Regions from separate parts of the Mesorhizobium sp. CO1-1-11 genome, predicted to be linked through region 2. Evidence: predicted binding sites of a transcription regulator. Region 2 holds the regulator's gene; each other region holds the start of a gene.

Region 1 (10,689 bases), on a different contig from region 2:
AGCGGCATGATGGTGGTGATGCGCTCGCCCTGCTCCAGCGGCAGCATGTTGATCAGCGCCTTGCCGCGTGACTGCGGGTTGCCGATCGGCAGCCGCCAGACCTTTTCCTTGTAGACGATGCCGCGCGAGGAGAAGAACAGCACCGGCGTGTGGGTGTTGGCCACGAACAGCCGGGTGACGAAATCCTCTTCCTTGGTCGACATGCCGGAGCGGCCCTTGCCGCCGCGGCGCTGCGCCCGATAGAGCGACAGCGGCACGCGCTTGATGTAGCCGGAATGGCTCACCGTCACGACCATGTCCTCGCGCTGGATCAGATCCTCATCTTCCATGTCCGCGCCGCCATCGGTGAGCTCGGTGCGGCGTGGCGTGCCGAATTCGTCGCGCACGGCGGCGAGCTCGTCCTTGACGATCTGCTGGATGCGCGCGCGCGACGACAGAATGTCGAGGTAGTCCTTGATCTCGTCGCCGATCGTATTCAACTCATCGGCGATTTCGTCGCGGCCAAGCGCGGTCAGGCGCTGCAGGCGCAGTTCGAGGATAGCGCGCGCCTGTTCCTCGGACAGATTGTAGGTGCCGTCCTCGTTGATACGATGGCGCGGATCGTCGATCAGGAGGATCAACGATTCAACGTCACCCGAGGGCCAGCGCCGCTCCATCAACTGCTCGCGCGCCGTCTGCGGGTCCGCCGCGGTACGGATCAGCTTGATGACCTCGTCGATGTTGGCGACGGCGATGGCCAGGCCAACCAGCACATGGGCGCGGTCCCGCGCCTTGCGCAGCAGGAACTTCGTCCGCCGGCTGATCACCTCCTCGCGGAAGGTGACGAACGCCTTCAGCATGTCGGTCAGGTTCAGCAGTTCCGGCTTGCCGCCGTTCAGAGCCACCATATTGGCGCCGAAAGAGGTCTGCAGCGGCGTGAACCGGTAGAGCTGGTTGAGGACGACGTCGGCAACGGCGTCACGCTTGAGCTCGATGACGACGCGATAACCCTGGCGGTCGCTTTCGTCGCGGATATCGGAAATGCCCTCGACGCGCTTGTCGCGCACCAGTTCGGCCATCTTCTCGATCATCGAGGCCTTGTTCACCTGGTAGGGAACCTCGGTGATGATGATCGATTCGCGGTCATTGCCGCGCTGCTCTATGTTGACCTTGCCGCGCATGACGATGGAGCCGCGGCCGGTGGAATAGGCGCTGTAGATGCCGGAACGGCCAAGCACGATGCCGCCGGTCGGGAAATCGGGGCCCGGAATGATCTCCATCAGCGCCGGCAGGTCGATCGCCGGATTGTCGATGACGGCAATAGCGGCGTTGCAGACTTCACCGAGATTGTGCGGCGGGATGTTGGTGGCCATGCCGACGGCAATGCCGCCCGAACCGTTGACCAGCAGATTGGGAAAGCGCGCCGGCAGAACCTTAGGCTCGGTGTCCGAAGCATCATAAGTGTCCTGGAAATCGACGGTATCCTTGTCGATGTCCTCCAACAGCTCGTGCGCGACCTTGGTCAGGCGCGATTCGGTGTAGCGCATCGCCGCCGGCGGATCGCCGTCGATCGAACCGAAATTGCCCTGCCCGTCGATCAGCGGCACGCGCAACGACCAGTCCTGCGCCATGCGCACCAGGGCGTCATAGATCGAGGCGTCGCCATGCGGATGGTATTTACCCATCACGTCGGCGACGGGGCGCGCCGATTTCACATATTTGCGGTTCCAGTGATAGCCGCTCTCATGGGCGGCATAGAGGATGCGACGGTGCACCGGCTTCAGGCCGTCGCGCACATCGGGCAGCGCACGACTGACGATCACGCTCATGGCGTAATCGAGATAGGAGCGCTGCATCTCCTCGATGATGGATATCGGCTCGATGCCGCTAGGGCCGCCGTCTGTGCCGCGCGGTGTCTTCTGGTCGGTCAAATCGGATCACAATCTAATCAGGAATCACTCGCTGCTTATATAGGAAGCGAGGCCGAAACTCCAATGTCCGGGGCACTTTTCCAGTGTCAATTTTAGCGGTAATTTCAAGTGGATACCACTGATTGCGACGATATGGCCACGACCTTTCGCCGCCAGCAAGGCAAAAGCCGGCAATGGACCGTTTTCCCCAGACGAACGCCCCGAGCGCGATCAATTGGAGCTCCTGGCAACTTTTCAGCGGCTGCCAACGCGCCCGGACCGATACCGGCCAGGCGTTTCGCCCATGACGCGCCGAAACCGGCGGTTGAAGGTCGACAGATCGTTGAAGCCGGCTTCGAAAGCAATTGCCGAGATGGCATCGTTGGACGTGCGCAATCGCACCGCCACACGATGCAATCGGGTCCTGAGCAGGTATTGATAGGGCGTCATGCCGGCAACCTGCCGGAAGGTGCGCAGGAAATGATAAGGACTGGTCGCGGTCTCATCCGCCAACGCTGGAAGCGAGACCGGTCCGTCGGCATCCAGTTCGATCCGCCTCACCGCCTCGGCAACCCTTTTCTGGTCGCGGCGGCTTGGATCGCGACTGGCGTGCCTTGCGCCTGAGATTGTCGCCACGGCGGCACCGGCGATGCGCAGGGCAAGTTCCTCGAAGGCGCCTGCGTCGGCCATGTCGCGCGCGGCTTCCGCCTCGGCCAGCAGCGGTGCGATGGCGGGTAACGGCGGCAGGCGGGGCGTCTCGAAGGTGAGCTTCCCAGCGCCCGGTACGTCGGCGACGATCCGGTCCATATAAGCCGGCCCGAAATGGAAGGAGAGGCAACGGTCGCCGCTGCCATGCTCGTGCCCGCATTCGTAGCATGTGCCGGAATTGCCAAGCAGGAGGCTGCCTGGCGCGAGCATTGCGGTGCCTTGCTGTGCGCGATAGCGGAAGGTGCCACTGGTGACCGCCGCGACGCAAAAATCCCGATGGACTTCCTCGAACGGCCGATCGCCGGCGCTGGCCGTGCAGATCACATCCGCCACGTGCCAGCCAGGTCCGGATGCAAGGGTATTCGCGGTCGCCGTCATGGCTGAAATATAGCAATTTTTCCCAAGCCCAAAACCCCGGCGGCACCTATTGCTCGCGGTCTCCTGACAAGAAGAGATCGCAGCCATGCCCGACCAATCCACATTTGCCGAAGCCTTGCACAGTCCCGGACCGATCCAAGGGCTTGCCGAAAAACTGAGCCTTTACGGCCGCTTCGTCGGTGCGTGGACGTTTGACGCCGCGCGCCATCTCGAGGACGGCACGGTGCTGACCGGACGCGGCGAGGTGCACTTCGGCTGGGCGCTGGAAGGCCGCGCCATCCAGGATGTCTGGATCCTGCCCGCGCGTGACGCCGGCCCCTCGCCATCGCTTGGCAAATGGACCTTTTACGGCACGACGCTGCGGGTCTATGACCCCGGAATCGATGCCTGGCACATCTTCTGGAGCGACCCGCGCAACCAGTATTTCAGCCGCCAGCTCGGCCGCGCCGAAGGCGACACGATCGTGCAGGTCGGCGCCGACGGCACTGGTTCCTCGGTACGCTGGAGCTTTTCGCGCATCACCGAGAATTCCTTCCGATGGCTCGGCGAGCGCTCGCATGACGGCGCGGACTGGCACCTCGAAGTCGAGTTCCTGGCGCGTCGTCAAACTAAAAGATGACCCCACAACCCTTAGTAACAATGGAGAAAACCATGTTCGATCATATCTCGATCGGCGTTCGCGACGTCACTGCCTCCAAACGTTTCTACGATGCCGCGCTGAGGCCGCTCGGCTTCACTTGCGTCAGCCAATCGCCGGGTTCGCTCGGCTATGGTGTCCAGGCTGTCGCGCCCCAGGCTGTCGCGCTGTGGGTCAACGAGGCGGCGCGCCCGGTGCCGGCGGACGAAAGATCCGGCCTGCATTTCTGCTTCGCCGCGCCGACACGGGATAGCGTCGGTGCCTTTCATGCCGGGGCGTTGCGCGAAGGCGGCAGCGACAATGGCGGACCGGGCCTGCGCGCCGACTATGGCGAGAACTATTACGCGGCCTTCGTTGTCGATCCGGACGGCTATCGCCTGGAGGCCTATTGCGGCGCTGCCGCCTAACCTGCGGTTCTGACTGTTCCCACCGACCGGGCTTTGCTCTACCAATGTGGGTACGGGCTTGGCCCGGCGGGAGGGTCAGCGATGCCGAGTTTCGACAGCCTGTTCAATGCCTTCGTCACCATTCTCGTGACCATCGATCCGCCTGGGCTGGCGCCTCTGTTCCTCGCCGTGACACGCGGCATGAACCGCGAGGAGCGCAGCCAGGTTTCCGTGCGCGCCTCGGTCATCGGTTTTCTGGTGATGGCGCTGTTTGCGGTGGCCGGCGCATCGATCCTGTCGGTGTTCGGCATCACCTTGCCGGCGTTCCGTGTCGCCGGCGGGTTCCTGCTGTTCTTCATCGCCTTTGAAATGGTGTTCGAGCGCCGGCAGGACCGCAAGGAAAAGATCGGCGACGTCGCCATCACCAAGGACATGATCCACAACATCGCCGCCTTCCCCCTGGCGATCCCGCTGATCGCCGGCCCCGGCGCGATTTCCGCGACGGTGCTGCTCTCAGGCTCGTTTCAGGGTTTTGCGGCGCAGGCGGCCCTGGTCGGCATCATTCTTGTCTGCCTCGTCATAACCTATCTGGTATTCGTGCTGTCGGAACGCATCGACCGCATCCTCGGCCAGACCGGCCGCTCGATCCTGACCCGCCTGCTCGGGGTTATCCTGGCGGCACTGGCCGTGCAGTTCGTGGCAGATGGCATCAAGGCGCTGATGGCCTCGTAGGCCCGCTTATTTTGCGGTCGTATCGATGACTTCAAAGTCGTGGGTAATCCTCGCGGTCTTGGCCATCATGGCGGAGGCCGAGCAGTATTTTTCGATCGAAAGGTCGATTGCCCGCTTGACCTTGTCGCTGGACAGCGCCCGACCCTTGACGATGAAATGCATATGGATGCGGGTGAACACTTTGGGATCGGTTTCGGAGCGGTCGGAATCGAGCTCGACCACGCAATCCTCGACGGCCTCGCGCCCCTTTTCGAGGATATGGACGACATCATAGGCCGAGCAGCCGCCGGTACCGATCAGCACCAGTTCCATCGGGCTCGGTCCCGGCGTCTTGCCTTCCGGGCCTGACGCCGTGCCCAGCACGACCTTGTGGCCGCTGCTGGACTCGCCGACGAAGGTGCGCTCCTCGACCCATTTTACCCGTGCCTTCATCGCCAGTCCTCTTACGTCTCTGATCGCGCCAACGTCAGCTCAAAACCACCATGCAAAACCCCGAAAGTCCATGCGGACCCTCGGGGCATATCAAGTAAAGGCATTCGCTATTTGGTGCGGCTTTCGATCAGAACGGAATTTCGTCGTCCAGTTCGCGCGACGAACCACCGCCACCGCCGCCCCTGGGAGCGTTGCCGCCACCGCGGTTGAACCCTTCGTTCGGGCTCGACTGGCCGAAATCGGAACCACGGCTGCTGCCGCCACCGCTGTAGCCGCCAACCTGACCGCCCTCACCCTGGCCACGCGCGTCGAGCATCTGCAACTCGCCGCGGAATTTCTGCAGCACGACTTCGGTCGTGTATTTGTCGGCACCGGTCTGGTCCTGCCATTTGCGCGTCTGCAGCTGGCCCTCGACATAAACCTTCATGCCCTTCTTCAGATACTGCTCCGCCACCTTGGCGATGCCCTCATTGAAGATGACGACGTTATGCCACTCGGTCTTTTCCTTGCGCTCGCCGGAATTCTTGTCGCGCCAGCTTTCCGACGTCGCGATGCGAATGTTGACGACCGGCTCGCCCGAGTTCAGGCGGCGGATTTCAGGGTCAGCGCCGAGATTGCCGACCAGAATGACCTTGTTGACGCTACCCGCCATGATATTTCTCCGCGCTATCCGAAACAAATTTTTGTCGCAGCACCTTACAGGCTACGCACGTCAGCCGCTTGCCAAGGCTGGCTTTTCCCACAAGGTTTTTGTTCCCTTTTCGTTCCTATATGCACCGCCGCCAATTGTCAAGGAATGGCAGCAATGCCGGAACGCCGCATATGGGTCTCAAAACAGCGCTTGCCAAATCGATAAGTATCGACTTATGCTTTTGTCATGATCGAAGCAGAGATTTTCCGCGCCTTGGCCGACCCGACACGCCGCGCCGTCTTTGAGCGTCTCGCCACAAGCGAGATGAGCGTGTCGGAATTGCGCAGCGGCCTGACGGTGTCGCAACCGGCGGTGTCGCAGCATCTGGCGGTGCTGCGGGGCGCCGGCCTCGTGGTCGAGCGGCGCTCCGGCCGCAACGCCTATTATCGTGCGGATCCGCAGGGGCTTGCCCCGCTGCTCTCATGGATCGAACGCTACCGTACCTTCTGGCCGGAGCGCATCGAAAGGCTGAAGACGGTTTTGAAGGACATGGATCAATGAACAGCCAAAGCGAAGTCTCTCCCGATGCGATTGAGTTCGAATACGATCTTGCCGAGCCGCCGGAAAAGGTTTGGCGGGCGCTGACCGTGCCGGAACTGCTCGCCGCCTGGATGATGCCCAACGACATCAGGCCGCAGACCGGCAGCCGCTTTGCCTTCGCCGGTCAAGACGCGGCGATCGAATGCGAGATTCTCGATGCCGAGCCCGAACGCCTGCTGCGCTATTCCTGGCGCGAGCGGTCGGACGATGCCGCGCACCCACTCGACAGCACCGTCACCTTCACACTCGCCCGAACCGTTTCCGGCGGCACGCATCTGCGCATCCTCCATGACGGCTTTGCTCGCAAGGCGATGCCGGCCGTGGCCATGGCGGGGGCAGGCTGCCGACTTTCGCTGCACGGGACCGGCACGCCTATAGCCGCGAACACCCCACGCCTTCTGCTGCTGCACGCGGCTTGAACACGGAAAATTGGAGACAGAAAATGAGCGGTGTTGCCAGTCTTGTGCCGATGGTAATCGAGCAATCGAGCCGCGGCGAACGCGCATTCGACATTTTTTCGCGGCTGCTGCGCGAGCGCATCGTCTTCGTCAACGGGGAGATTAACGACGACGTCTCGGCGCTGGTCTGCGCGCAGCTTTTGTCGCTGGAGTCGGACAATCCCGAGAAGGAGATCTCGCTCTACATCAACTCGCCGGGCGGCATGGTGACCAGCGGCTTCGCCATCTACGACACGATGCAGTATATCAGCTGCCCGGTGTCGACCGTGTGCATGGGCTTTGCAGCATCGATGGGATCGTTCCTGCTGATGGCGGGCACGGCCGGACGGCGCATCGCCCTGCCCAACGCCACCATCCTGCTGCATCAGCCGCTGGGCGGCTTCCAGGGCCAGGCTTCCGACATCCAGCGGCACGCCGAACGCATCGGCCAGACCAAACGCCACATGACCGAACTCTACGCCCAGCATTGCGGCCGCAGCTATGAAGACGTCGAACGCACGCTCGACCGCGACCATTTCATGACCGCCCGCGAGGCCCAGGCGTGGGGAATTGTCGACCATGTGTTCGACACCCGCAAAAAGGCTGCGTAGGACCAGAGTGAGTCAAACCCTGCTGCTTGTCGAAGATTTGACGATCCCGCTCTGGTTCCGGTGGCGGCAGGCCCCTATAACAAGGGGATGACCGACACTCATCGATCAGGAACATCGCACCGTGTCACGGCCGCCATGGTGCTTGCCATCGTCGGCCTTGTGTCCAGGTCGGCACTTGCCGACGAGGCCTCGTCGTCGGTTCGGAAAGGCGCCCTGCCCGGCGTAACCGGCGGCTATCGCATCGCCAAGCCGGCCCCGGTGCCCGAACCCGACGACGCGTTCCCCAGCAGCGGCAACGGGCAGTTCAAGATCGGCAATACCAATGTCAGGATTTCCGGCAGCATCACCGTCGATGTCGGAGTTGGCGGGACCAAGCCACCCAGATAGGCAAAGATCGGGCCTTCCAACTGGAGCCCGCCAAAAGAACAGCCCCGCCGTGCCTTGGGCAAACGGGCGGGGCTTTTCTGGATCTCAAACCCATTTTTGCCGGGAGTGTACTGCCGGCGTTTGATTTCGGATGCTTCGCGGCATTCAGCCGACGATCCGACTAGCAGTCTCTGATTTTCAGGGATACGGCAGGTCACGGTTTGTCGGGTGGCGCAAACGCCTGCCCTTGGCACTTATGCCTGCCGCGGCTCCAGTAACAACTGAAGCCCTGGGGGACTATCCGGTGGCGTCATGCTCCGCTCCTCTTGTCCGTTGCGACATTGTCGTCGTGAAGCGCAAATCGCAAATGCCTGCGGCGTCTCGCAGGCCGCCTTGGGGCGGCGAGGCCATCGATAGACGGCCGGCTTCGCTGACTTCGCAAGACTGCTCCCGTGAGTTGGCCGCGTCAACCATCAATAGCCGGTTACGGAAAAATGTGATCGCCGGAAGCTTACGTTCGGGTCAGCTTCCGCACAGCTTTGTCAGGAGCGTGTTCGGTCTTTGTTCTTTCCGCTTGCCCCCTCGCGCGAAAGGCGGTTAAACGACTTCTGTCGAGAATTGTGGCGTCTCTCGACGTGGCGGCAAAAATAACTACATAGGGAATGGCCGGGGAAACCCGCCTATCCCACAAATTCCAGATCTGAGGCGGCGACCTGACATGGCCGACCATAAATATCTTTCCATTCGCGGGGCGCGCGAACACAATCTGAAGAATGTCGATCTCGACCTGCCGCGTGACAGCCTGATCGTCATGACCGGCCTGTCGGGCTCCGGCAAATCGTCGCTTGCTTTCGACACCATCTATGCAGAAGGCCAGCGCCGCTATGTCGAGAGCCTCTCGGCCTATGCCCGGCAATTCCTCGAAATGATGCAAAAGCCCGACGTCGACCAGATCGACGGCCTGTCGCCGGCCATCTCGATCGAGCAGAAGACCACGTCGAAGAACCCGCGTTCGACGGTCGGTACCGTCACCGAGATCTACGACTATATGCGCCTTCTGTTTGCCCGCGTCGGCGTGCCCTATTCGCCGGCCACCGGCCTGCCGATCGAGAGCCAGACGGTCAGCCAGATGGTCGACCGGGTGCTGGCCGTCGAGGAAGGCACGCGCCTGTTCCTGCTGGCGCCCATCGTGCGCGGCCGCAAGGGCGAATATCGCAAGGAACTGCTGGAGTTGCAGAAGAAGGGCTTTCAGCGCGTCAAGGTCGACGGCGTCTTCTATGAAATCGCCGATGTGCCGGCGCTGGACAAGAAATACAAGCACGACATCGACGTCGTCGTCGACCGCATCGTCGTTCGCGGCGACCTTGCCACAAGGCTTGCCGACTCCATCGAGACGGCGCTGAAGCTGGCCGAGGGGCTGGCAGTGGCCGAGTTCGCCGACAGGCCGCTCGATGCCAGCCAGACTGGCGAGGATTCGGTCAACAAGTCGAAGAACGAGACGCATGAGCGCATCCTGTTCTCGGAAAAGTTCGCCTGCCCGGTTTCCGGCTTCACCATTCCGGAAATCGAGCCCAGGCTGTTCTCCTTCAACAACCCGTTTGGCGCCTGCCCGACCTGCGACGGTCTCGGCAGCCAGCGCGCCATCGACCCCAACCTCGTGGTGCCGGACGAGAACGTGTCGCTGCGCGACGGCGCCGTCAGCCCATGGGCGAAATCGACCTCGCCCTATTACTCGCAGACGCTCGAGGCATTGGGCAAGGCGTACGACTTCAAGCTCGGCGACAAGTTCAAGGATCTTTCAGCGCAAGCCCAGGAAGCGATCCTGCGCGGCACCGGCGAGCGCGAGATCACCTTCCAGTATGATGACGGCCTGCGCTCCTACAAGACGACCAAGACCTTCGAAGGCGTCATCCCCAATCTCGAGCGCCGCTGGAAGGAGACCGAATCCGCCTGGATGCGCGAGGAGATCGAGCGTTTCATGTCGGCAACGCCCTGCCCGGTCTGCAAGGGCTACCGGCTGAAGCCGGAGGCGCTGGCGGTGAAGATCGCCGGCAAGCACATTGGCGAAGTGACGGAACAGTCGATCCGCAACGCCGACAAATGGTTCACCGACCTGCCGGCGCAGCTCAACGACAAGCAGAACGAGATCGCTGTCCGCGTCCTGAAGGAAATCCGCGAGCGTCTGCGCTTCCTCAACGATGTCGGGCTCGACTATCTCACCTTGTCGCGCAATTCCGGCACGCTGTCGGGTGGCGAAAGCCAGCGCATCCGGCTGGCCTCGCAGATCGGCTCAGGCCTGACCGGCGTGCTCTACGTGCTGGACGAGCCGTCGATCGGCCTGCACCAGCGCGACAACACGCGCCTGCTCGATACGCTCAAGCACCTGCGCGACATCGGCAACACCGTGATCGTCGTCGAGCACGACGAGGACGCAATCCTGCATGCCGACTACGTTGTCGACATGGGTCCGGCCGCAGGCATCCATGGCGGCGAGATCATCGCCCAGGGCACGCCGCAGCAGGTGATGGCCAACCCCAATTCGATCACCGGCAAATATCTGTCGGGCGCGCTCGAAGTGGCAACGCCCGGCGTGCGCCGCGAGGCGAAGAAAAACCGGCGGCTGAAGATCGTCGGCGCGCGCGGCAACAATCTGAAGAACGTCACCGCCGAAATCCCGCTCGGCACCTTCACCGCCGTCACCGGCGTATCGGGCGGCGGCAAGTCGACCTTCCTGATCGAGACGCTGTTCAAGGCGGCCTCGCGCCGCATCATGGGCTCGCGCGAACATCCGGCCGAGCATGACCGCATCGAGGGATTGGAGTTCCTCGACAAGGTCATCGACATCGACCAGTCGCCGATCGGCCGCACGCCGCGTTCGAACC
Region 2 (10,689 bases):
TGGGAGACCGCGTCACCGTCCCACGAAAGGCCAAGCCAGGTCAGGCCATCGAGAATGGCCGATGTGGCCGCATCGGTCGAACGCTCGCGATCGGTGTCCTCGATGCGCAGCAGCATCGTGCCGCCGGTATGCTTTGCATAGAGCCAGTTGAAGAGCGCCGTGCGCGCGCCGCCGATGTGCAGATAGCCGGTCGGCGAGGGGGCAAAACGGGTGATGACCTTGTCGGGCATGGAACTCTCGGAAAACGTCTGAAGCTGGGTGCAGAGCGTGCGGACTTTCGCGCGTTGCGCGTTCATGTAGCATAGGACGTCGAGGGCGCAAGGGGCAGACCCGATGACTGGACGAGGCCGGGGCTTGGATCGGGGCGAGGATGCCGCTATCGGCGTCAGCGAGCGATCCCTGTTTGCGGCGCCTGCGACGATCCCACTGCCATCTCCGCTCGTGGCTGCACCCGAAACCAGGTCGCTGCAGGCAGGTGGGCAGGCGCCGGCGCCGGCTCCTGCCGCGGGCAGGATCGTGCGCGTGCGCCGGCAAATCGGCCTGGTATCCTTGCCTCGCCTGCGCCATGGCGTGGCCCGGGCGGCGGAGCTTGAACTCGACCGGGGCATCGCGTTCCTGCTGGTGCCGGTCTGTCTGGCCGTTGGGGCGATCGCCTATTTCTCGCTGGCGTCCGAGCCCGACTTTGCAAAGCCCGTCGCGGTCGTGGTGCTGATGGCGGTCTGTGCCTTCGTCTCGCGTTCCTGGCCCAAAACCCATCTGTGTCTCATGGCAGTGCTGTTGTGCGCGCTGGGCCTGCTCGCGGCGAAGGTCGAAACATGGCGAGCCGGAACCCGGATGCTGGGTTCGGAAATCTCCACGCAACTGACCGGCCGCGTGGTCTCGCTCGAAGAGATGGAGAGCGGCCGCATCCGGCTGACCATGGACGTGATTTCGACCGCCCGGCCAAAACTGCGCTATGCGCCGGAAAGGGTCCGGCTTTCCGCACGCAAGATACCGCCGGGAATGACCGCCGGCTCGCTCATCACAGGCTACGCCAAACTGTTGCCGCCGACCGGCCCGGTGCGGCCGGACAGCTACGACTTCTCTTTCGACAGCTATTTCGCCGGCATCGGCGGCAGCGGCTTCTTTCTCGGCAATCCAACGGTTGTTTCCGCCGACGACGGTGAGATGCCGCTATCGGCTCGCCTTTTTTCAGGCATCGAAAATGCCCGCGAAGCCATCGCCGACCACATCAGGGGCAGCGTCGGCGGCGCTGAAGGCGAGATCGCGGCGGCGCTGATCGTCGGCGTGCGCGCCGGCATACCCGATGAAATCAATGAAGCGATGCGGCGTACCGGCATCTATCACATCATCTCTATTTCGGGACTGCATATGGCGCTTGTGGCCGGCACCATCATGGGTCTGCTGCGTGGTGCCTTCGCGCTGTTTCCAGACTTTTCCGCGCGCCGGCCGGTGAAGAAATACGCGGCCGCCGCCGCACTGTTCTCGATCGCCGCCTATCTCATCATTTCCGGTGTCGTCGTTGCCGCCGAACGCAGCTTCATCATGCTGGCGGTGATGCTGATTGCCGTCTTCTTCGATCGCGCTGCCCTGACCATGCGCAATCTGGCGATCTCGGCGATCGCCGTGATCCTGGTCTCGCCTCACGAGGTTGTCGGCCCGAGCTTTCAGATGTCGTTCGCCGCGACCGCGGCCCTGGTTGGCGCTTATGCCGGCTGGGCCGATCACCATGCAGGAAAGACGCGGCCACCGCCGCCAAAGCGTTCCCTGGCGGGATTCCTGACGCGAAAATTCCTGCTGGCGACAGGAGGATTGGCCATGACGTCCATTATCGCCGGCAGCGCCACGGCACTGTTTGCCATCTGGCATTTCCAGCGGGTATCGCCGCTCAGCCTGTTCGCCAATCTGGCCGTGATGCCGATCGTGTCGGTCGTGATGTTCCTGGCCGTCGCCAGCGCCCTGCTGATGCCATTCGGACTGGATTGGCCGGCTCTCTACCTTATGGGCAAGGGCCTGACAGCAATGATCGCCGTGTCGGCGTGGATATCGGAGCGCTCTCCGGTCGATGGAGTCGGGCTGATTTCGCAGCAATCCGTGCTGCTGGTCACCGTCGCGCTGGTTATCGCGACGATGGCGACGACATGGCTGCGGTTCGCGGCGCTGCCATTCGCGCTTGCCGGCCTGTTGACTGTGTCGCACACGCGCGCGCCCGATGTGCTGATCTCGGAAGATGCGCGGCTGGTCGCGCTGCCGATCGGCAATGGCGAACTGGCCGTCAACCAGGAACGTCCGAACGAATTCGCAACCGACAACTGGAAGCGCGCCCTGATCTCCGAAACAATCGTCAAACCGGAAATGTTCGACACGACAGACGGGCAATTCGATGTTGCCAGTCCCACCGACCTGCCGCCAGGATCGCCTTTCTACTGCCGCGAAGGCCTGTGCCTTGCCAGGCACCCTTCCGGCGCGATCATTGCCTATGTCGAGGACCGCAAGACCACCTGGAAAGCCTGCGCTTTCGCCGACCTGATCATCGTCAATGACGCAACCGCCTATGACGTCTGCCACAATCCACTGGTTCTCGTCGTCACCAAACGGCAGCTCGCCCGCAAGGGAAGCGCTGCCGTCTTCTTCAATCCCCAGTCGGCCACGACCCGGGCCGCGATCGCATTCGCCGTCGACGGACCATACCGGCCCTGGCACGAACAGCGAAAATTCTCACGCGAGGCGAGGGGGCTGCCGCCGTACAAAAAACCCGACAAGCCCGATGGCAAGCCGGCTCAGTAGCGCCTGATCAACCCGACCAGCTTGCCTTGTACCTTGACCCTGTCCGGCCCGAAAATGCGTGTTTCGTAGGCTGGATTGGCGGCCTCGAGCGCGATCGAAGCGCCTTTGCGGCGGAACCGCTTCAGCGTCGCTTCCTCTTCGTCGACCAGTGCCACGATAATTTCGCCCGGGCTTGCCGTGTCGGCATTGCGGATAATGACCGTGTCTCCATCGAAGATACCGGCCTCGATCATCGAGTCGCCCTTGACCTCCAGCGCATAGTGCTCGCCGCCCATGATCATGTCCGGCGGCACCGAGATCGAATGCGTCTGATGCTGGATGGCATCGATCGGCACACCGGCGGCGATACGGCCCATGACCGGGATGGACACGGCTGAAACCGCATCGTCGTCGTTGCCGGCCGCGGGCAGGCGCGAAGGCGCAGCGGCCGGCCTGATCTGGCGTCCGGCGCTGCCTTGGCCAAGGCTGCCTTGGATGATGCTTGGCGAGAACTTCTTTGCCGCATTGAGGCCCGGCGCGATCGAGTCCGGCAGCCGCAGCACTTCCAGCGCGCGTGCCCGATTGGGTAGCCGGCGAATGAAGCCGCGCTCCTCCAGCGCCGTGATCAGGCGATGGATCCCCGACTTGGAGGCAAGATCGAGTGCTTCCTTCATCTCGTCGAAGGAAGGCGGTATCCCGCTTTCCTTGAGCCGTTCGTGGATGAACATCAGCAGTTCATGTTGCTTGCGTGTCAGCATGGCGGCCCCCAAGACATTGAACGAAAGGTTGAACCAGAATCGAAAAAACAAACCCAGAACAAACACTATCTGTTCCAGTTGTGTTCTGCAACCGTTTAAAGTTTAATGAATTTGTTAAGGGGTCGGAAGTTTTTTGCCCGCGACGGCGGGCAGCAACCAGCCCTTTCCGCCATCGGCAGGCGCATTGAAATCGTTTTGGTTAATGGCCTGTGGCCCATCCGCCGACGAGGCTTTGGCATCAGCTAGTTGGAAGGTTCTCCTCGGGGGGACGTATAATTCGCGGAGCCATTATTCGCGGAACGAAACGAAACCAAAATGCCAACGATTGGTAGCTTCGGGCGGCCATGGATCCGGGCGTTCGGCGCACCGGCCAGCGCGTTCGAATAGGCGTCGCTGAGGTTATCCCGAACCCGCCTTCAAGCTGCCGGCGCGAGCGGCGTATCTGGTAGCGCCGCTGTCTTCGCTGTGGACATAGACGTGCAGTGTGTAGCCGATATGCGCCGTCATCAGCGCCTTGGCCCGCTCGATGTCACGGTCGAGCGCCGCTTCCATGATCGCGGTATGGTGTTCGATCGCAATCGCTTCGCGCAGCGCTTCGATTGCCTCTTCATAGCCATCCTTGAGGCCGGCCGCGGCCCGCAGTGTCGGCGCCAGACCAAGAAAGCGATGATGCCGGCGCAGCTGATCCGAGATCGTCGAGCGGAACCGCAACAGCCAGTCGCATGTGGCGGCGCTCAGCAGCGCCGCATGGAAGGCCTCGTGGTTCTCGTCCCATCTGTCGACGGCCGCGTCCGAGGGATCGTCGACCGCCGTCTTGCAACGCGAGAGCCGGTAGTAGGCGGTGACCACGGCATCCTCCCACTCCCTGCCGCCTTTTTCCATCGATTCGAGGAACAGGGGTATCTCGACCACCATCCTGGCGCGTGCCAGATCCTCCAGCTCGGCCCGCGACACCGGAGCCACGGCAAAACCACGATTGCTGATGGCGGTGACCAGGCGTTCGGCCTCGAGCCGCGACAGGGCTTCGCGCAACGGTGTCCAGCCGACGCCATAGGTGCCGCGCAGCGCACTCAGTTTGAGCGGGGCGCCGGGCATGAGGCGCGTGGTCAGGATGTCGCGCCGCAACAGCTGATAGGCGGCTTCCGTTTTTGTGGAACTCGTTTCATCCCGCATGGTGATCAATCCGTCGTCTGGCGAAAGTATATATGATATTGGGTCACAGCAACAATTATATATAATGTTTGACACAGACCGGCGGACTCACCATGATCGCCGTAGCCGCCGCGTTTCCAAGCGGCCCTGATCAAATCTGGGAGGAAATGATGTTGAAGTCGAAATCCGCTTGGTTGTCGGGCTTGGCCCTGGCAGGCGCATTGATGGTCAGTGCCGGCAGTGCCGCGGCCGATCAGATCCGTATCGGCATTGCCAATTTCGGCGAGCATCCGCAATTGAACGCCGCCATAGCCGGCTTCAAGAAGGCGCTGACGGATAACGGCTTCGTCGAGGGCAAGGACGTCGTCTACACGGAGAGCCACACCAATTTCGATGCGTCGCTGGTGCCGCAGATGATCGCCAAGCTGCAGGCCGAGCAGCCCAAGCTGATCTACACCATCACCACGCCGGTCTCACAGATCGCCAAGAAAGCGCTCGCCGGTTCCGGCATTCCGATCGTTTTTGCCGCGGTCACCGATCCGGTGGCGGCCAAGCTGGTGCCGTCATGGGACGCCGGAGACGAAGGCATGACCGGCGCCAGCGATCTGCAGGACGTCGCCGCGGTGATGGCCTTCACCAAGAAGCTGCTGCCGAACGCCAAGCGCTTCGGCGTGCCTTATAATCCCGGTGAGGCCAATGACGTTGCCTTGGTCGAAAAGATCAAGGCGGCGGCACCGGCCGCCGGTTTCGAGGTGGTGGAGGTCGGCATCGACAACGTCAATGACATCCAGCAACGCATCGCTTCGCTCGCCGGCAAGGCCGACGTGATCTACGGCCCGGCCTCGAACCTGATCCAGCCGGCGATCGCCGCTGTCTCCGCGGCCGCGCGCCAGGCCGGTATCCCGGTCGTCAACTCCGATGACAGTGCGGTCCGTAACGGCACCGTGCCGGCGAGCTTCGCGGTCAATTACACGCAGGTCGGCGTCAACGCCGGCAACATCGCCGCCGAGATCCTCAAGGGCAAGGATCCCAAGACGATCGCGCCGTCGCGCCCGGCCTACAAGGACCACATGGCAACGATCTCGCGCAAGGCGATGGCCGCGTTCGGCATCGAGATACCGGCTTCAATGGCCGATTGCGGCTGCATCGTCGACTAACATCGGAACTGCCGGGGTGACGGCGTCGGCGCCGCTATCCCGAGGTCAGGGAGAAACGATGCTCGAGATTCGATCCGCGCGCAAAGTGTTCTACAAGGGCCAGGCCGACGAGAAGGTCGCGCTGGACGGTCTCAGCCTGTCCTTGGCCACCGGAGAGTTCGGCATCGTCATCGGCTCCAACGGGGCCGGCAAGAGCAGCATGCTCAACGCCATTTCCGGCGCCCTGATCCTCGATTCCGGCCAGATCCTGATCAACGGCGCCGACGTGACTGCAATGCCGGTGCACAAGCGCGCCGCGAAACTGGCGCGCGTGTTCCAGGACCCGATGCGCGGCACCGCCGCCAGCATGACGGTTGCGGAAAACATGCTGCTGGCCGATTTGCGTAGCCAAAAGCGCACCTTGCGCCCGGGGCTGAACACCACCCGGCTTGCGTCCTACAGGGAACGACTGTCGATACTGGGTCTCGGTTTGGAAAATCGTCTCGACACGCGCGTCGACCTGCTCTCCGGCGGGCAGCGGCAATCCTTGTCGCTGATCATGGCGGTCGGCGGATCGCCGGACTTGCTGCTGCTCGACGAGCATACCGCGGCCCTCGACCCGCGCACGGCCGAAATCGTCATGCAAGCGACCGTGCGCGCCGTCAACGCGCTGAAACTGACGACTTTGATGGTGACCCACAACATGCAACACGCCGTCGATTATGGCAGCCGGGTGATCATGCTCGATGCGGGCCGGGTGCTCCTGGAAGTCGCCGGGCAGGAGAAGGCGAGGGTCACGGTTATCGATCTGATCGGCCATTTCTCGGTCAAGACCGATCGCATGTTGCTGGCGAGCTGATCATCATGGGGTTTGTTGGGGACGTTCTCACCAGCTTCGTCGCGATCATGCCGGTCACCCTGGCGCAAAGCCTGATCCTGGCCTTTGTCGTGCTCGGGATCATGATCCCGTTTCGCATGCTGAATTTTCCCGATCTCACCAGCGAAGGCGCTTTTCCGCTGGGCGGCTGCGTCTGCGGCGTTCTCCTTGCCGCCGGCGCATCGCCGCTGATGGGCGTTGCTGCCGCCCTTGTCGCCGGCTTCGCGGCGGGCTGCTGCACCGCCTTCATCCATCTGCGCTTCCGCATCCACACGCTGCTTGCGGGCATCCTGATGATGACGATGCTCTACAGCATCAACCTTCGCATTATGGGCAAGTCCAACCTGTCCGTCTTCGGTTCGCCCTCGGTGTTCGACTGGGTGCCGTTCGCGCGGCCGGGTTTCCCCGCCAGCAAGATTGTCGTCGCGGGTCTCCTCGCGCTTGCCGCCTTCATGCTGCTCTACATGTTCTTCAGGACCGAGAAGGGGACCGCCGTGCGCGCCGTGGGCGCCAATCCTGACATGGCCGAAGCGCAAGGCATCAATGTCTGGGCCGCGACCATAGGCGGTGTCGGGCTGGCCAGCGCTTTTTCGGCGTCAAGCGGTGCGCTGATGGTGCAGTCGCAAGGGTTCGCCGACGTCAATATGGGCCTGGGAATTCTCATCAACGGCCTTGCCGCGCTGATGATCGGCGAAGCCGTCGTCGGCAAGCAAACAGTGTGGCGGCAATTGCTGGCGCCCTTCGCCGGCGCGATCATCTACTACCAGCTGGTGTCGTTCTGCCTGGCGGCCGGCATGCCGCCGCCTGACCTGAAGCTTGCCACGGGCCTGTTCGTACTGGCCATGCTTGCCTTGCCCAGCCTCAAGCGCAGCCGGGGGCCCGCACCGGTTCGCGAAGCGATTCGTGAGTAACCCGGCGTGAATGACCAAGGCGTGAATAACCAGGGAATGTCACAAATGATGCCTACGACGCTCGATCTCGCAGCCGTCGATGCCATGGATGCGGCGGACCCGCTGCGTGCCATGCGCGACCGGTTCATCTTGCCGGAAGGCGTGATCTACCTCGACGGCAATTCACTCGGCGCCGCGGCACCCGCCGTCTTCGACGAGCTGCGGAAAGCCGCGACCCAGGAGTGGGCGCAGGATCTGATCCGTGCCTGGAACACCGCCGGCTGGTTCGACATGCCGGTCGCGCTCGGCGACCAACTGGGGCGGCTGATAGGCGCGGCGACCGGCCAGACGGTGGTCTGCGATACGACCTCGATCAACATCTACAAGGTGCTGCATGCCGCACTCGGCATGCGGCCGGACCGCTCGGTCATCGTCGCCGAGGGCGACAGCTTTCCAACCGATCTCTACATGGCCGAAGGCGTGGCCTCGACGCGCCCCGGCACGGTGTTGCGGCTTGAGGGCGTTGATGCGCCGACCATTGAGGAGCTGATCGACGAGCGCGTTGCGGTCATCCTGATCAACCACGTCAACTACAAGTCCGGCCAGCTGCGCGACATGGCGGCACTGACATGCAAGGCCCATCAGGTCGGAGCGCTGATCGTCTGGGATCTCTGCCACACCGCCGGCGCGCTGCCTGTCGAGCTCGACAGCGCCAATGCCGATTTCGCCATCGGCTGCACCTACAAATATCTCAATGGCGGCCCGGGCGCGCCGGCCTTCATCTACGCCGCCGAGCGTCATCACGATAAAGTCCAGCAGCCGCTCAGCGGTTGGTGGGGCCATGCGCGGCCCTTCGCCTTCGAGCAGGGTTATGCGGCCGGCAGCGGTATCCGCCGGTTCCTGTGCGGCACGCAGCCGGTGTTATCGATGCGGGCGCTGAAGGGGGCGCTGGATATCTGGGACGATGTCGACATGGCGACGGTGCGCAAGAAGAGCATCGCGCTCACCGACCTGTTCATCCAGCTCGTCGAGACCAGATGCGGCGCCTACGGCCTGGAGCTGGAAAGCCCGCGCGACGGCAATCAGCGTGGCAGCCAGGTGTCCTTCCTCCATCCCAACGGTTACCAGGTGATGCGGGCCTTGATCGAGCGCGGTGTGATCGGCGATTTCCGTGCGCCGTCGACGATCCGCTTCGGCTTCACCCCGCTCTATGTCGGCTACGCCGATGTATGGCAGGCGGTCGAAGTCCTGGAAGATATCCTGCGCACTGGCGCCTGGCAGTATGCACGCTTCGCGGTCAAGACGGCAGTGACCTGAAGCCGGCGCGAAGTCGGGAAAAGTGTGACACGGTTTCCCACAGGAATTGCGTCAGACGAGAGTTCAGAGCCGGGTGCGAACCGTCCACAGTTCCGGAAACAGGACGACTTCGAGCATCTTCTTGAGATAGGAGGCGCCCGACGTGCCGCCGGTGCCGCGCTTCAGGCCGATGATGCGCTCGACGGTGGTGACGTGGTTGAAGCGCCAGCGGCGGAAATAGTCCTCGAAGTCGACCAGCTTCTCGGCCAGTTCATAAAACATCCAGTAGCGCTGTGGATCGCGGTACACCGTCTGCCAGGCGACCAGGACTTCTTCGTTCCCGGTCCGCGTCTCGCGCCAATCCGTGCGCTTTGCGTCCGCCCCGATGTCGAAGCCATTGCGGGCCAGAAGCAGCAGCGCTTCATCGTAGAGCGACGGCTCGGCCAGGATCGCCTCCAGCTTCTGGCTGAGGTCCGGCCGGTGCTTGTGCGGCCCGAGCATGGCGAGGTTGCGGTTACCGGCCATGAACTCGATGGCGCGATACTGCCAGGACTGGAAACCCGAGGACTGGCCGAGCGCGTCGCGGAACTCGGTGTATTCGCTGGGCGTCATCGTGCGCAGCACGTCCCAGGCATTGTTCAACTGCTCGAAAATGCGGGCGACACGCGACAGCATCTTAAAGCTCGGTTCGAGGCGGTCGGCACGGATCGAGCGGATCGCCGCGCCAATCTCGTGCAAAGCGAGTTTCATCCACAATTCCGATGTCTGGTGCTGGATGATGAACAGCATTTCGTCATGCGCCGAGGACAGCGGTGTCTGGGCCTCCAGCACTTTCTCCAGGTGCAGATAGTCGCTGTAGGACATGCGCTCCTTGAACGACATCTCTGCGCCTTCAGAGGCCGGATCGTAAGGCTCGCTCAATTGATCTTCTCCGTGCGCAGCCGAAACCGCTGGATCTTGCCGGTCTGGGTCTTCGGCAGAGCGGCGATGAATTTGACCGATCGGGGATATTTGTAGGGCGCGATGGCTGCCTTGACGTGGTCCTGCAGGCGCTTGACGGTCATTGCGTCTGGCGGGACGCCTTGCACCAGCACGACATGCGCTTCGACGATCTGGCCGCGCTCGCCATCCTCGGCACCGATGACCGCGCATTCGGCGACATCGGGATGCGACAGCAGCGCCGCCTCGACCTCGGGTCCGGCGATGTTGTAGCCGGCGCTGACGATCATGTCGTCGGAACGCGCGGCGAAGTGGAAGAAGCCGTCCTCATCCTGCGTGAAGGTATCGCCGGTGAGGTTCCAGCCGTCGCGCACATAGTCCTTCTGCCTGTCATCGGCCATGTAGCGGCAGCCGGTCGGCCCGCGCACCGCCAGCCGTCCGGTCTCGCCACGCGGCACCTCGCGCATCTCCTCGTCGACGATGCGCGCCTCGTAACCGCCCACCGGCTTGCCCGTCGAAGCGGGCTTCCTGTCGTCAAAGCGGTTGGAGATGAAGATGTGCAGCATTTCGGTGGCGCCGATGCCGTCAAGGATAGGCTTGCCGGTCTTTCGCGTCCACTCTTCGAAGACCGGGGCCGGCAAGGTCTCGCCGGCCGAGACGGCAACGCGCAATGATGACAGATCGGCGCCTTCGTCCATGGCCTTCAGCATGGCCCGGTAGGCGGTCGGCGCGGTGAAGGAAATGGTCGCTTTGTAGGTCTCGATGATGTGGACCATGTTGGGTGGCGTCGCCTGTTCCAGAAGCGTTGCCGCCGCGCCGAAGCGCAGGGGGAAGATGGCAAGCCCGCCAAGGCCGAAAGTGAAGGCGAGCGGCGG
Region 3 (10,689 bases), on a different contig from region 2:
TAACTACCGACTTTCCCCTGAATTTGGCGACGGCTATGCCTTGGAGCACGTGGCAAGTTCGTTCTTGGAATATCAGTTGCTCTTCAGCCAGATTTACGACGCATTCGCCAATGGGCCGAAGTCGAATGCTGTTATCGGGGCGGAAGCTAAGGCCGCCAGCACTCTCGACTTTGCGTTTTCCTACAGCGGCTCGCTAGGCATTGTTCTACTTGCCAAAAGCGAGCGCGATTTCATCGAAGGGAACTTGGACAAGCCAATCGACGCACTCTATCAGATCATGGATGTGTCTGACGTTGATAACGTCAAGGACATTGCCAACAATCTTGGTCGCGCGGTCGTTAAGCGCGTCCACGACTGGTCGAAGGCCACCGTCAAAGGTGGGTTCGCTGCGGATATTCGATGGAAGCGGTCTGACGGGGTAGAGCGAGGGCAGGTGATTGCCCGTTCTAAGTTGGAAAAGATCGCCGAAATCATTGATAGAACTTCGGATGAGAAAACCATTCCAATATCGGTTGCGGGAACTCTGGTCGGCATAGACGTCAATGCCAAGACCTTCCATTTTGTGGTTCCTGATGGAGAGTCCTACAAAGGCAAGCTTGACGATCAATTCTCATTGATTGCGCAGAACCGCGTTCCCGCTCCCTATGTCGCCGACATCAGCATGATTGAACGTCAGCACTACGCTACAGACGTACGCGAGGTCAAAAACGTACTCAGAAGGCTGAATCCGCTTCCTTTGGATCCACTTTCTATCGCTCTCGGTCCGCCGCTGCTCGGCGGATGATCGCGTCGACTGCCGACTCGAAGGCTTCCCCACTTTCATCAGCCTCAAGCTCCCGAGCGGCTTCCTTGAACCGCTCGGATTGCTCTTTCTGACTAAGTGGCTTTGCCTTTTTTCCGCTTGGCTTTGGGGCGGTATTTGGACGGTCGCCAGACGCCATAGGGTGCCTCACCTCGCACTAGTCGTTCGATAGGTCAGGCGCTTTCCGACGACACCATCAAGGATGCGATCGGCGCGCGCTACGTCATTCACGCCAAGGGCTACGCGTGAATTGTGGCGGAAGTCAAATTCCGCAAGGTAGCGGTGAAGGTGCTTCTCTGCGCAATGCTGGTAGGTCCCGCGCATACCGCGCTTGAAGATACTGAAATAGCTTTCGATGGTGTTCGAATGCACCACACCGCGCACGTATTCGCCAGCCGAATGCTTGACGCTATCGTGAGCGGCGAAGTGATCGCCCATGGTGGTGTAGAGGCGGCTTTCGTCGGTGTAGAGAGTGCTTTCGTGGTGGACGTTATCAGTCACCAGCTCGGCAACGTTGACCTTGGTGGCCTGCGCAACATGGAAGGTGCGCACGTTGCCGCCACGCTCGATAAGGCCAAGCACGGCGCGCTTGCCGGAGGGGCCGCCACGGCTCTTGAACTTGAACGGGGTCTTGCCATCGGTGCGCAGCGCCGGCTTTTCGGCGGTCTTGCCAAAGTAGGTTTCGTCCGCCTCAACGATCATCCCGTTCCCGCCGAGCGGACCAAGCTTGCCGTCGCGCATGGCCTCGCGAATGCGGTGCGAGATGAACCAAGCGGTTTTCAGGGTCACGCCAAGGGTGCGGTGAAGCTGGTTGCTCGAAATGCCTTTCTTGGACGACGCGATAAGGAAGATCGCCTGTAGCCAGTGGTTCAACTTGACGTGGCTGGCTTCGAAGATGGTGCCGATCTTCACGGTAAAGGGCTTGCGGCACTGGTAGCACTTGTAGGTGCCAATCCGGGTGCTCTTGCCTTCCATCTTGGAGATGCGCTCGAAGCCGCCGCAATGCGGGCAAACCGGGCCGTTCGGCCAAATCCTGGCCTCCACAAACTTGTAGGCTTCGGCTTCGTCGTGGAAGTGGGGATCGGAAAGGACGGACATCGGGGCAACTCCTTGTGTCTCCTTTCTAATCCCGAAACGTGGGTACGTCAAGTATAATATGCGGAATAAATTCCTTGATGACTCTGCTTGACTCTTCCGATCCCCTCTGGAATCTATAGGAACATAACAGGAACAATCGTGAGTGAAAGCTGACCGTCATGGCGATGACCGCCGTGGCGCGGGAGACTGTTTTTGCCCTGCGCCGCCAGATCGCGAAGATCGAGGGAACACTGCCCGAGCGCCTGCAGGCGCCGGCTGGCGCGCCCCTTGCTGACGCCGGCAGCGATCTGACGATCGTCCGGCGCGGGCTTGCCGCGGCCTTGCCGGATGCTTTCCTGCCCATCGGCATCGAGCGGCTCGATGCCGCGCTCAGCGGCGGCCTGCCGAAAGCCGCCCTGACCGAAATCCATGGCCTGGAAACCCGCGATGCGGGCGCCGTCGCCGGTTTCGCTCTGTCGATCGTCAGCCTGATCCTCAACCAGGCGCAGGGGCTGCCCATCCTGTGGATCGGGACATCGGAAATTTTCCATGAGGCCGGCTTTCCCTATGCCAGGGGGCTGCATGCCTCGTTCGGCATCGAGCCCCAGCAATTGCTGTTTTCCGAGGCGCCCAGGCTTGTCGATGCGCTGTGGATCGCCGAGGAGGCGGCCCGCATGACCGCGCTTGCAGCCGTCATCCTGGAGATCCGCGGCAATCCGCAGCGGCTGGACCTGACCGCGACACGCCGCCTGCATGCGCGGGCGCAAGGTGCCGGCCGGCCGGTGTTCCTGCTGCGACAAGCGGCCGAGCCCGAACCGACGGCGGCGCCTGTTCGTCTGATTGTCGCTTCGGCGCCGGCCGTGCCGCGCGAAACAGTCGCCGGGCCGCTCGCCGGCTCGATCGGCCACCCGGCCTTCACCATCAGCATCGGCAAGAGCCGCACGGCCCTGCCTGGACAATTCACACTGGAGTGGAACCCCGATGAACGCAGATTCGATGAAAGAAGGGGCGAGGAAAGAAGCAGGGCAAGCAACGAATGGGCAGAGAATCCTGTCCCTGTGGTTTCCCTATCTCGCGACCGAAAGGATCCTGCGGCAGCGTCTGGGGAAATCCTGGCGTTCCCGGCCGCCGGATCATCCGCAGCCATCTCATCCACCGCTCGTGATCAGCCATCGCCAGGGCAACGCGCAGCGCATCTCGGCCCTCGACGCGCGGGCTGAGGCGCTGCACCTGAAGCGCGACATGGGGATTGCCGACGCGCGCGCCATGCATCCGTCGATCGACATCGTCGAAGCCGATCCGGAGGCCGACCGGCGCCTGCTCGAGGGCCTTGCCGACTGGTGCGACCGCTACACGCCGCTGGTGGCGCTGGACGGCATCGACGGCCTGTTCCTCGACGTCACCGGCTGCACCCATCTGTTCGGCGGCGAACGCGCCATGCTGGACGAAATCCTGTCGCGCTTCTTCCAGCAGGGTTTCGACGTCCGCGCCGGGCTTGCCGGCACGCCCGGGGCGGCCTGGGCGGCGGCCCGCTTTTGCGGCGACCGCATCGTTCCATCAGGCGAGGAGGAAGCCCTGCTCGCGCCCTTGCCGCTGGCCGCCCTTCGCATAGCGCCGGAAACCCGTACCAGCCTGGAAAGCGTGGGGCTGCGCACGGCGGGTGCCGTCATGGCGGCACCGCGCGCGCCGCTCGCCCGCCGCTTCGGCGCTTTGCTGCTCCAGCGCCTCGACCAGGCGCTTGGCCGTCTCGACGAGGCGATCTCACCGCGTCTTCCCGTCGCGCCGCTTTCGGTCGAGCGTCATCTCGCCGAGCCCGTCACGCTGACGGAGGAGATAGAGCGGCTGGTGGGCATGCTGGCGACGACCTTGAAGACCGACCTCGAACGCCGCGGCGAAGGCGCAAGGAGCCTGGCGCTACTGCTTTTTCGCGTCGACGGCGCCGTCAGCCGCATCGCGCTCGGCACCTCGCGGCCGATGCGCGAACCCTTGCTGATCCGGAAATTGTTCCATGAAAGGCTGGCGGCACTCGAGCAGCATATCGATGCCGGCTTTGGCTTCGACCTGGTGCGCCTCTCGGTGCTGGCCGTCGCCGCTTTCGACATGCAGCAGACCGATCTGACCGGCGAAGCGGCCGATGACGGCGCCGACATCGCCCTGTTCGCCGACCGTATCCGCGTCCGCCTCGGCGAGGGCGCGGTTCTGCAGCCGGTTCCCGTGGAAAGCCACCTGCCGGAACGCGCCGTCGCCGTCATTCCCTTCACCGAAGCCCCGCGCCGGACCACACCACCCAAGAAGCCGGACAGGATGCAGGCGCCGATGACCATCTTCCCGCCGGAACGACCGATCCGGCTGTTCCGTTCGCCCGAGCCCATCGAGGTGCCGGCCACCGAAATGCCGGAGGGACCGCCGCTGCATTTTCGTTGGCGCCGCGCGCTTTACCGTGTGACGCGCGCCGAAGGGCCGGAGCGCATCGCCGCCGAATGGTGGCGCGAGGCGCCGGGCGACGCGGCGGCGTCGACACGCGATTATTTCCGCATCGAGGATGCCGGTGGCCGCCGCTACTGGCTCTACCGGCAAGGCCTTTACGGCGGCGTCTCGCAAACCCCGCCGCGCTGGTTCATGCATGGGGTCTTCGCATGAACGCGCTGACCGTCATTCCTTATGCGGAGTTCGGCATCCAGTCGAATTTCTCCTTCCTGCGCGGCGCCTCCAAACCCGAGGAGCTGGTGGTCGCGGCCAAGCTCATGGGCTTCTCCGCGATCGGGCTCGCCGACCGCAACAGCGTCGCCGGCGTGGTGCGCGCCTGGCAGCAGGCCAAGGTCGAAAAGCTTGCCTACCATCCCGGCTGCCGGCTGGTTTTTGGCGACGGCACGCCGGACATTCTCGCCTATCCCAGGGACCGTGCGGGCTGGGGCCATCTGTGCCGCATGCTCACCCAGGCCAATCTGCGTGACGAGACCGAAAAGGGCGCCACCCTGCTCCGGCGCGACGACCTGCTCGAATGGGGGGACCGGATGTCGCTGGCGGTCCTGCCCGATCTGGCGGCCGGCGCGCAAGACAGTCTGGCTTTGCTCCGTGAACTCAGGGGTCGCTTCGGCAGGATCCTGCGGCTCGGCGTCTCACCCTGTTATGCCGGCCATGATCGCTTCCGGATCGAGCAGGCGGCGGCGTTCGCCGAGAGCACCGGCATCCCGCTGATGGCGACCAACGATGTGCTCTACCACACGGCCGAACGGCGCCCGCTGCAGGACGTGCTGACCGCGATCCGCCTCAATGTTCCGGTCGCCGAGGTGGGGCTGGAACTGACCGCCAATGCCGAACGCCATCTGAAGCCGCCGCTGGAAATGGCGCGCCTGTTCCGCCGGTATCCGCAAGCGCTGGCGGAGACGCTGCGGTTTGCGCAAGAGCTGACCTTCTCGCTCGGCGACCTTCAGTACAATTATCCCGACGAGCCGACGGAATCGGGTCTCGGACCGCAGGCGGAGCTGGAGCGACTGGCTCGGGAAGGTGCGGCCCGGCGCTTTCCCGGCGGTATCCCCGCCAGCGTGATAAAACGAATCCAGGAAGAGCTCGCCCTGATCGAGCGGCTGAATTACGCCCGTTATTTCCTGACCGTCCATGACATCATCAAATTCGCCCGAGGCGAAGGCATTCTCTGCCAGGGCCGCGGCTCCGCGGCCAATTCGATTATCTGCTTCTGCATTGGCATTACCGAGGTCGGGCCGGACAAGATCGACACGCTCTTCGAGCGTTTCATTTCCGAGGAACGCAACGAGCCGCCGGATATCGACGTCGACTTCGAGCATGAACGGCGCGAAGAGGTGATGCAGTACATCTATACGAAATACAGCTCCAAACGCACGGCACTCGCCGCCGCCGTCATCAGCTATCGCGGCCGTTCGGCGCTGCGCGAAGTGTCGAAAGCGATGGGCCTTTCGGAGGATGTCAGGGCGTCTCTCTCCGGCTCGATCTGGGGTTGGTCGACCTCGGAACTCGGCGAGAAGGAAGCCAGGGCCGGCGGCCTCGACCGCAGGGATCCGGTGTCACGGCATGTGATGGAACGCGCCAACGAGATCATGGGCTTTCCCCGCCACCTCTCCCAGCATGTCGGCGGCTTCGTCATCACCAGGGACCGGCTCGACGAGATCGTCCCCATCGTCAAGACGGCGATGGACGAGCGCAAGATGGTCGAATGGGACAAGGACGATCTCGATTCGGTGAAAATCCTCAAGGTGGATATCCTGGCGCTCGGCATGCTGACCTGCCTCCAGCGCGCTTTCACCTTGCTCACGGATCACTATCCAAAGGCACGGGATGCGTATGGGCAGCCCTATGTGCTCGCCACCCTGCCCCCCGAGGATAGGCAGGTCTACAAAATGATCTGCCGAGCCGATACGCTTGGGGTCTTCCAGATCGAATCGCGCGCCCAGATGTCGATGCTGCCAAGGCTCGAACCAAAAGATTTTTATGACCTTGTCATAGAGGTGGCGATTGTTCGACCTGGTCCGATCCAGGGTGACATGGTCCACCCTTACCTGCGTCGGCGACAGGGCAAAGAGGCGGCCGAGTATCAAAAACCTGAACTAGAAGCGATCCTCAGCAGGACGCTGGGCGTGCCGCTGTTCCAGGAGCAGGCGATGAAGATCGCCATCGTCGCCGGTGGCTTCAAGCCGGGCGAGGCGGATGAACTGCGCCGCGCCATGGCCACCTTCAAGCGCACAGGCACGATCGGCAATTACCGCCAGCGCATGATCGACGGCATGGTCAGCAAGGGCTACACGAAGGACTTCGCCGAGCGCTGTTTCAAGCAGATCGAGGGCTTTGGCGAGTATGGCTTTCCCGAAAGCCACGCCGCCTCCTTCGCCCTGCTCGTCTATGCCTCCTGCTGGTTCAAGACCTTCTACCCGGACGTGTTCTGCGCCGCGATCCTGAATTCGCAGCCGATGGGCTTCTATCAGCCGGCGCAGCTGGTGCGCGACGCCCGCGACCATGGCGTCGACATCCGCGAGGTCGACGTCAATTTCTCCGTCTGGGACTGCACTTTGGAAAAGGCGCTTTTCGACCCGGCCCGCATCCTGCCGCGTCATGCCGAAATGCGCGGTGTCATCGAGACTCAGCATGCGGTGCGGCTCGGCTTCCGGCAGATCAAGGGACTTTCCAAGGAACGCATGGAGGTTTTCGTCGAGCGGCGCGGCGCCGGCTACTCGACGGTCCGGGATGTCTGGCTGCGCTCCGGCCTCAATGTCGACGAGATCGAGAAATTGGCGCAGGCCGACGCCTTTCGTTCCATCGGCCTCGACCGCCGCGCGGCACTATGGGAGGTCCGCGCGCTCGACGGGAAGAGTGCCGCCGAGAAGCTGCCGCTGTTCGACCAGCCGGCGCTCAGCCTGCGCGAGCTGGAGCCCGAAACGAAGCTGCCGAAAATGCCGCTCGGCGAGCATGTCATCCATGACTACCGCTCGCTCGGCCTGTCGCTGAAGGCGCATCCGGTCGCCTTCCTGCGCGAGCGGCTCGACCGCGCCGGCATCACTCCCAATGCCAGCCTGCCTTCCGTGCGCGACGGCAGGCGGGTCTCCGTTGCCGGGCTGGTGCTGGTGCGCCAGCGCCCCGGCAAGGGCAACGCGATCTTTCTCACGCTGGAAGACGACAAGGCCGTCGCCAACGTCATCTTTTGGGAAAGGACCTTCACCCGTTTCCGGCCCATCGTCATGGGTGCCCGGTTTGTGAAGGTCACCGGGAAACTGCAGTCGGAATCAGGTGTCGTCCATATCGTCGCCGAGAAGATCGAGGACCTGACGCCCTGGCTGACCGTGCTGCTGGAGAAGGTTGGTGCGGCCGCACTGCCGGCCGCCGATCCCTCGGACCGCTCCGGCCAACCCGCAATTCGGCCCGCGATGCTGAAAGACGGACGGGATCTCGCAACGCTGTCGGAAGAGGCGGAGAGGGTCATGCCCAAAGGGCGTAATTTTCAGTAGGCCCGCCCCACCTTCGTCATCCACGGGCGAGCAGGAGCGAAGCTCCGTCGCGGCCACCCGAGGACGACAAACGTGACGAGTTGCTCAGCCGTAGATCTGCTTGTGGATCTGGTAGAGCATTTCCGAACGGTCGGCGCGCATGTCGGCCAGATCGCGGCTGGAGAAGCTGTCGATTTCGGCGATGAGGCGATTGTAGTGCTTGCGCTTGGCGATGCTGGTGCGAGCGCGGGTCACGAGGTCGTTGAAGATCATAGCAAGGTTCCTTCTGTGCCGCATTCGGCGCGGCCGTTTCTTCCTCCCTTGATCGGTACGGATCATGACATAGGAATGATGCGTTGCAAAAAGAAGATGTTGCAATGCACCATTGCAGCCAGCGCATAGCCGGTTAATGGCTTCCAAGCTCCCGCACGACGCGCGGGCCGGGCCGGCAGGCGAGCCGCCTTCCATTTTGTCTTACAAATTAGCGTTACCCCGTCTTGCCAGATCGATTGCGGGCTGGCTTGATCCAATGTCACCTGATGCCTGGAGGAAACATGGCGGCCGCAGATTATTATGAAGTTCTCGATCCGCGTTTCGGGCGCCTGTTCAACGGCAACGCGCAGGTGGAGAAGCTGTTCACCGGCTGCCGGTGGGCGGAAGGGCCGGCCTGGTTCGCCGCCGGCCGCTATGTCGTCTGGTCGGACATTCCGAACAACCGCATGATGCGCTACGACGAGACGGACGGCAGCGTCAGTGTCTTCCGTCAGCCCTCCGGCAATTCCAACGGCAACACCGTCGACCGGCAAGGCCGGCTGGTCACCTGCGAGCATTCGGGCCGGCGCGTCAGCCGCACCGAGCATGACGGCTCGATCACCACCATCGCCGCCAAATGGAAGGGCAAGCCGCTGAACTCGCCCAACGACGCGGTGGTGAAGTCCGACGGCTCGATCTGGTTCACCGATCCGACCTACGGCATCGACACCGACTATGAGGGCGACAAAGCCGAGAGTGAAATCGGCGCCTGCCATGTCTACCGGGTCGATCCCGACACGGGCGATATCGAGGCTGTCATCACCGACATGGTCAGGCCGAACGGCCTTGCCTTCTCGCTCGACGAAAGCCTGCTCTATGTCGTCGACACCGGCCGCACGCATGGCGCCGAGAACCCGGCGCATATGCGGGTGTTCAACGTCGGCAAGCACGGCAAGAAGGTTTCCGGAGGCAAGGTGTTCGCCGACTGCACGGCCGGACTGTTCGACGGCTTCCGGCTCGACGCCGATGGGCGCATCTGGACGAGTGCCGCCGACGGCATCCATTGCTACGATCCCGACGGCACGCTGATCGGCAAGGTCAAGGTGCCGGAGGTGACCGCCAATTGCGTTTTCGGCGGCGCCAAGCTGAACTGTCTCTACATCGCCGGCACCACCTCGCTTTATTCGGTGCGGCTGATGGTGAATGGGGCCAAGACCTATTGAGTCTGCTGGAAACGCTTCTCTGGCGTCCCTTATTGGCCGTTTTGCGGGTAGCCACAGCGCCCGCTTCGCCGCGGCTTCCGGAGCCACCATCCTGCGGTTCGCCGGGGCGGAGTCGAAGCCGCATGTCGGCGGTATCAGACACAATTCAAGGGGAGGGCGTCATGCCATTCGTCAACATCCGCATCGTCAAGGAAGTGATCGCCGCCGATCCGGCCGGCAAGAAGGCTGACATCGCCAGGAAAGTCACGGCGGCCATCATGGACGCCACCGGGCTTAGCAACGACGATGTCTGGGTGGTCTTCGAGGAAGTCAACGCCCGCGACTGGTATGTCGGCAAGACCGACGTGGAGACGTTGAGAGGCAAGAAATAATCCCAAGGCGCGATGAGCGCCGTAAATCCTGGGCTCTGCTCAGGAAGGTGAAGGTGCGGCGTCCGTGTCCGCGCCTGCCGTGCGTCGGCCGACCGTACCTTCACCCGGCCGGCGCTTCGCCCAGCTCTCCAGCCAGTCGCGGCTTTGCATCTCGATCAGCCGCGATGCGGTTCGCTCGAATTCGAACACCTCGACGCCGCGCTTGGCCACATAAAGCGCGTGCGGTGGCGCCTCGGCGCTCACCACCAGCCGCGTATGATGGTCGTAAAGCGTGTCGATCAACAGGATGAAGCGTTTGGCCTCGTTGCGCTTGCCTTCGCCCAGTACCGGCACACGGTCGATGAAAACAGTCGAAAACCGCCCGGCGATCGCCAGGTAATCGCGCGCGCCGAGCGGCTTTTCGCAAAGGTCGGCGAAGGTGAAACGCGCCGCGTCACCAGCGGCGGCCGGCACCACCACCTTGCGTCCCTTCAGCGTCAGCGAGGTCTCGGCCGTCGGCGCACCGCGCGTCATCGCCTGCCAGGCCTCGTCGAGCGCCTGGTCGGCCGCCGCATCGGCCGGCGTGACATAGACCGGCGTACGGGCGAGCTTTTCCAGCCGGTAATCCTTGTCGCTGTCCAGCGACAGCACCTGCGCGTGGCGTTCCAGTATGGCGATGAACGGTAGGAAAAGCTGGCGGTTCAACCCGTCACGGTAAAGGTCTTGCGGCGCCACGTTCGAGGTGGCCACCAGTACGACCCCGTTGGCAAACAGTGCCGAGAACAGCCTGGACAGGATCATGGCGTCGGCGATGTCGGTGACCGAGAACTCGTCGAAACACAGCACCCAGGCCTGCTCGGCGAGCGCCTTGGCCACCGGCGGGATCGGATCGTCTTCCCTGACCGTGCCTTCCTTGCGCGCCTGCCGGTGTTTCTGGATACGGTCCTGCACATCGGCCATGAAGTCGTTGAAATGCACACGGCGCTTGCGCCTGACCGGCAGGAGCTCGAAGAACATGTCCATCAGCATGG

The links. The regulator LexA, encoded in region 2, represses DNA repair genes until DNA is damaged. The targets are predictions, from matches to a motif close to TGTTCNNNNTGTGTTCNG.
Region 1: the regulator LexA is predicted to act here: its motif matches at 8,359-8,376, upstream of uvrA (excinuclease ABC subunit UvrA).
Region 3: the regulator LexA is predicted to act here: its motif matches at 2,018-2,035, upstream of LB554_RS22995 (ImuA family protein).

The regions. Positions count from the first base shown of each region.
Region 1 covers NZ_JAIUHE010000009.1:24,382-35,070, forward strand. Annotated here, with positions in the region: gene gyrA (DNA gyrase subunit A) at 1-1,910, opposite strand, end outside; gene LB554_RS12145 (helix-turn-helix transcriptional regulator) at 2,145-2,975, opposite strand; gene LB554_RS12150 (hypothetical protein) at 3,061-3,594, shown strand; gene LB554_RS12155 (VOC family protein) at 3,627-4,019, shown strand; gene LB554_RS12160 (MarC family protein) at 4,101-4,730, shown strand; gene LB554_RS12165 (OsmC family protein) at 4,737-5,162, opposite strand; gene LB554_RS12170 (single-stranded DNA-binding protein) at 5,290-5,814, opposite strand; gene LB554_RS12175 (ArsR/SmtB family transcription factor) at 6,040-6,354, shown strand; gene LB554_RS12180 (SRPBCC family protein) at 6,351-6,812, shown strand; gene LB554_RS12185 (ATP-dependent Clp protease proteolytic subunit) at 6,836-7,441, shown strand; gene LB554_RS12190 (hypothetical protein) at 7,529-7,828, shown strand; gene uvrA (excinuclease ABC subunit UvrA) at 8,526-10,689, shown strand, end outside.
Region 2 covers NZ_JAIUHE010000022.1:96,436-107,124, reverse strand. Annotated here, with positions in the region: gene gltX (glutamate--tRNA ligase) at 1-230, opposite strand, end outside; gene LB554_RS23975 (ComEC/Rec2 family competence protein) at 334-2,787, shown strand; gene lexA (transcriptional repressor LexA) at 2,781-3,524, opposite strand; gene LB554_RS23965 (GntR family transcriptional regulator) at 3,924-4,697, opposite strand; gene LB554_RS23960 (ABC transporter substrate-binding protein) at 4,847-5,833, shown strand; gene LB554_RS23955 (ABC transporter ATP-binding protein) at 5,892-6,671, shown strand; gene LB554_RS23950 (ABC transporter permease) at 6,677-7,600, shown strand; gene kynU (kynureninase) at 7,649-8,896, shown strand; gene kynA (tryptophan 2,3-dioxygenase) at 8,960-9,796, opposite strand; gene LB554_RS23935 (AMP-binding protein) at 9,793-10,689, opposite strand, start outside.
Region 3 covers NZ_JAIUHE010000021.1:22,092-32,780, reverse strand. Annotated here, with positions in the region: gene LB554_RS23005 (hypothetical protein) at 1-784, shown strand, start outside; gene LB554_RS23000 (IS1595 family transposase) at 950-1,900, opposite strand; gene LB554_RS22995 (ImuA family protein) at 2,059-3,099, shown strand; gene LB554_RS22990 (DUF6504 family protein) at 3,041-4,519, shown strand; gene LB554_RS22985 (error-prone DNA polymerase) at 4,516-7,854, shown strand; gene LB554_RS22980 (hypothetical protein) at 7,939-8,106, opposite strand; gene LB554_RS22975 (SMP-30/gluconolactonase/LRE family protein) at 8,388-9,308, shown strand; gene LB554_RS22970 (tautomerase family protein) at 9,470-9,679, shown strand; gene zapE (cell division protein ZapE) at 9,719-10,689, opposite strand, start outside.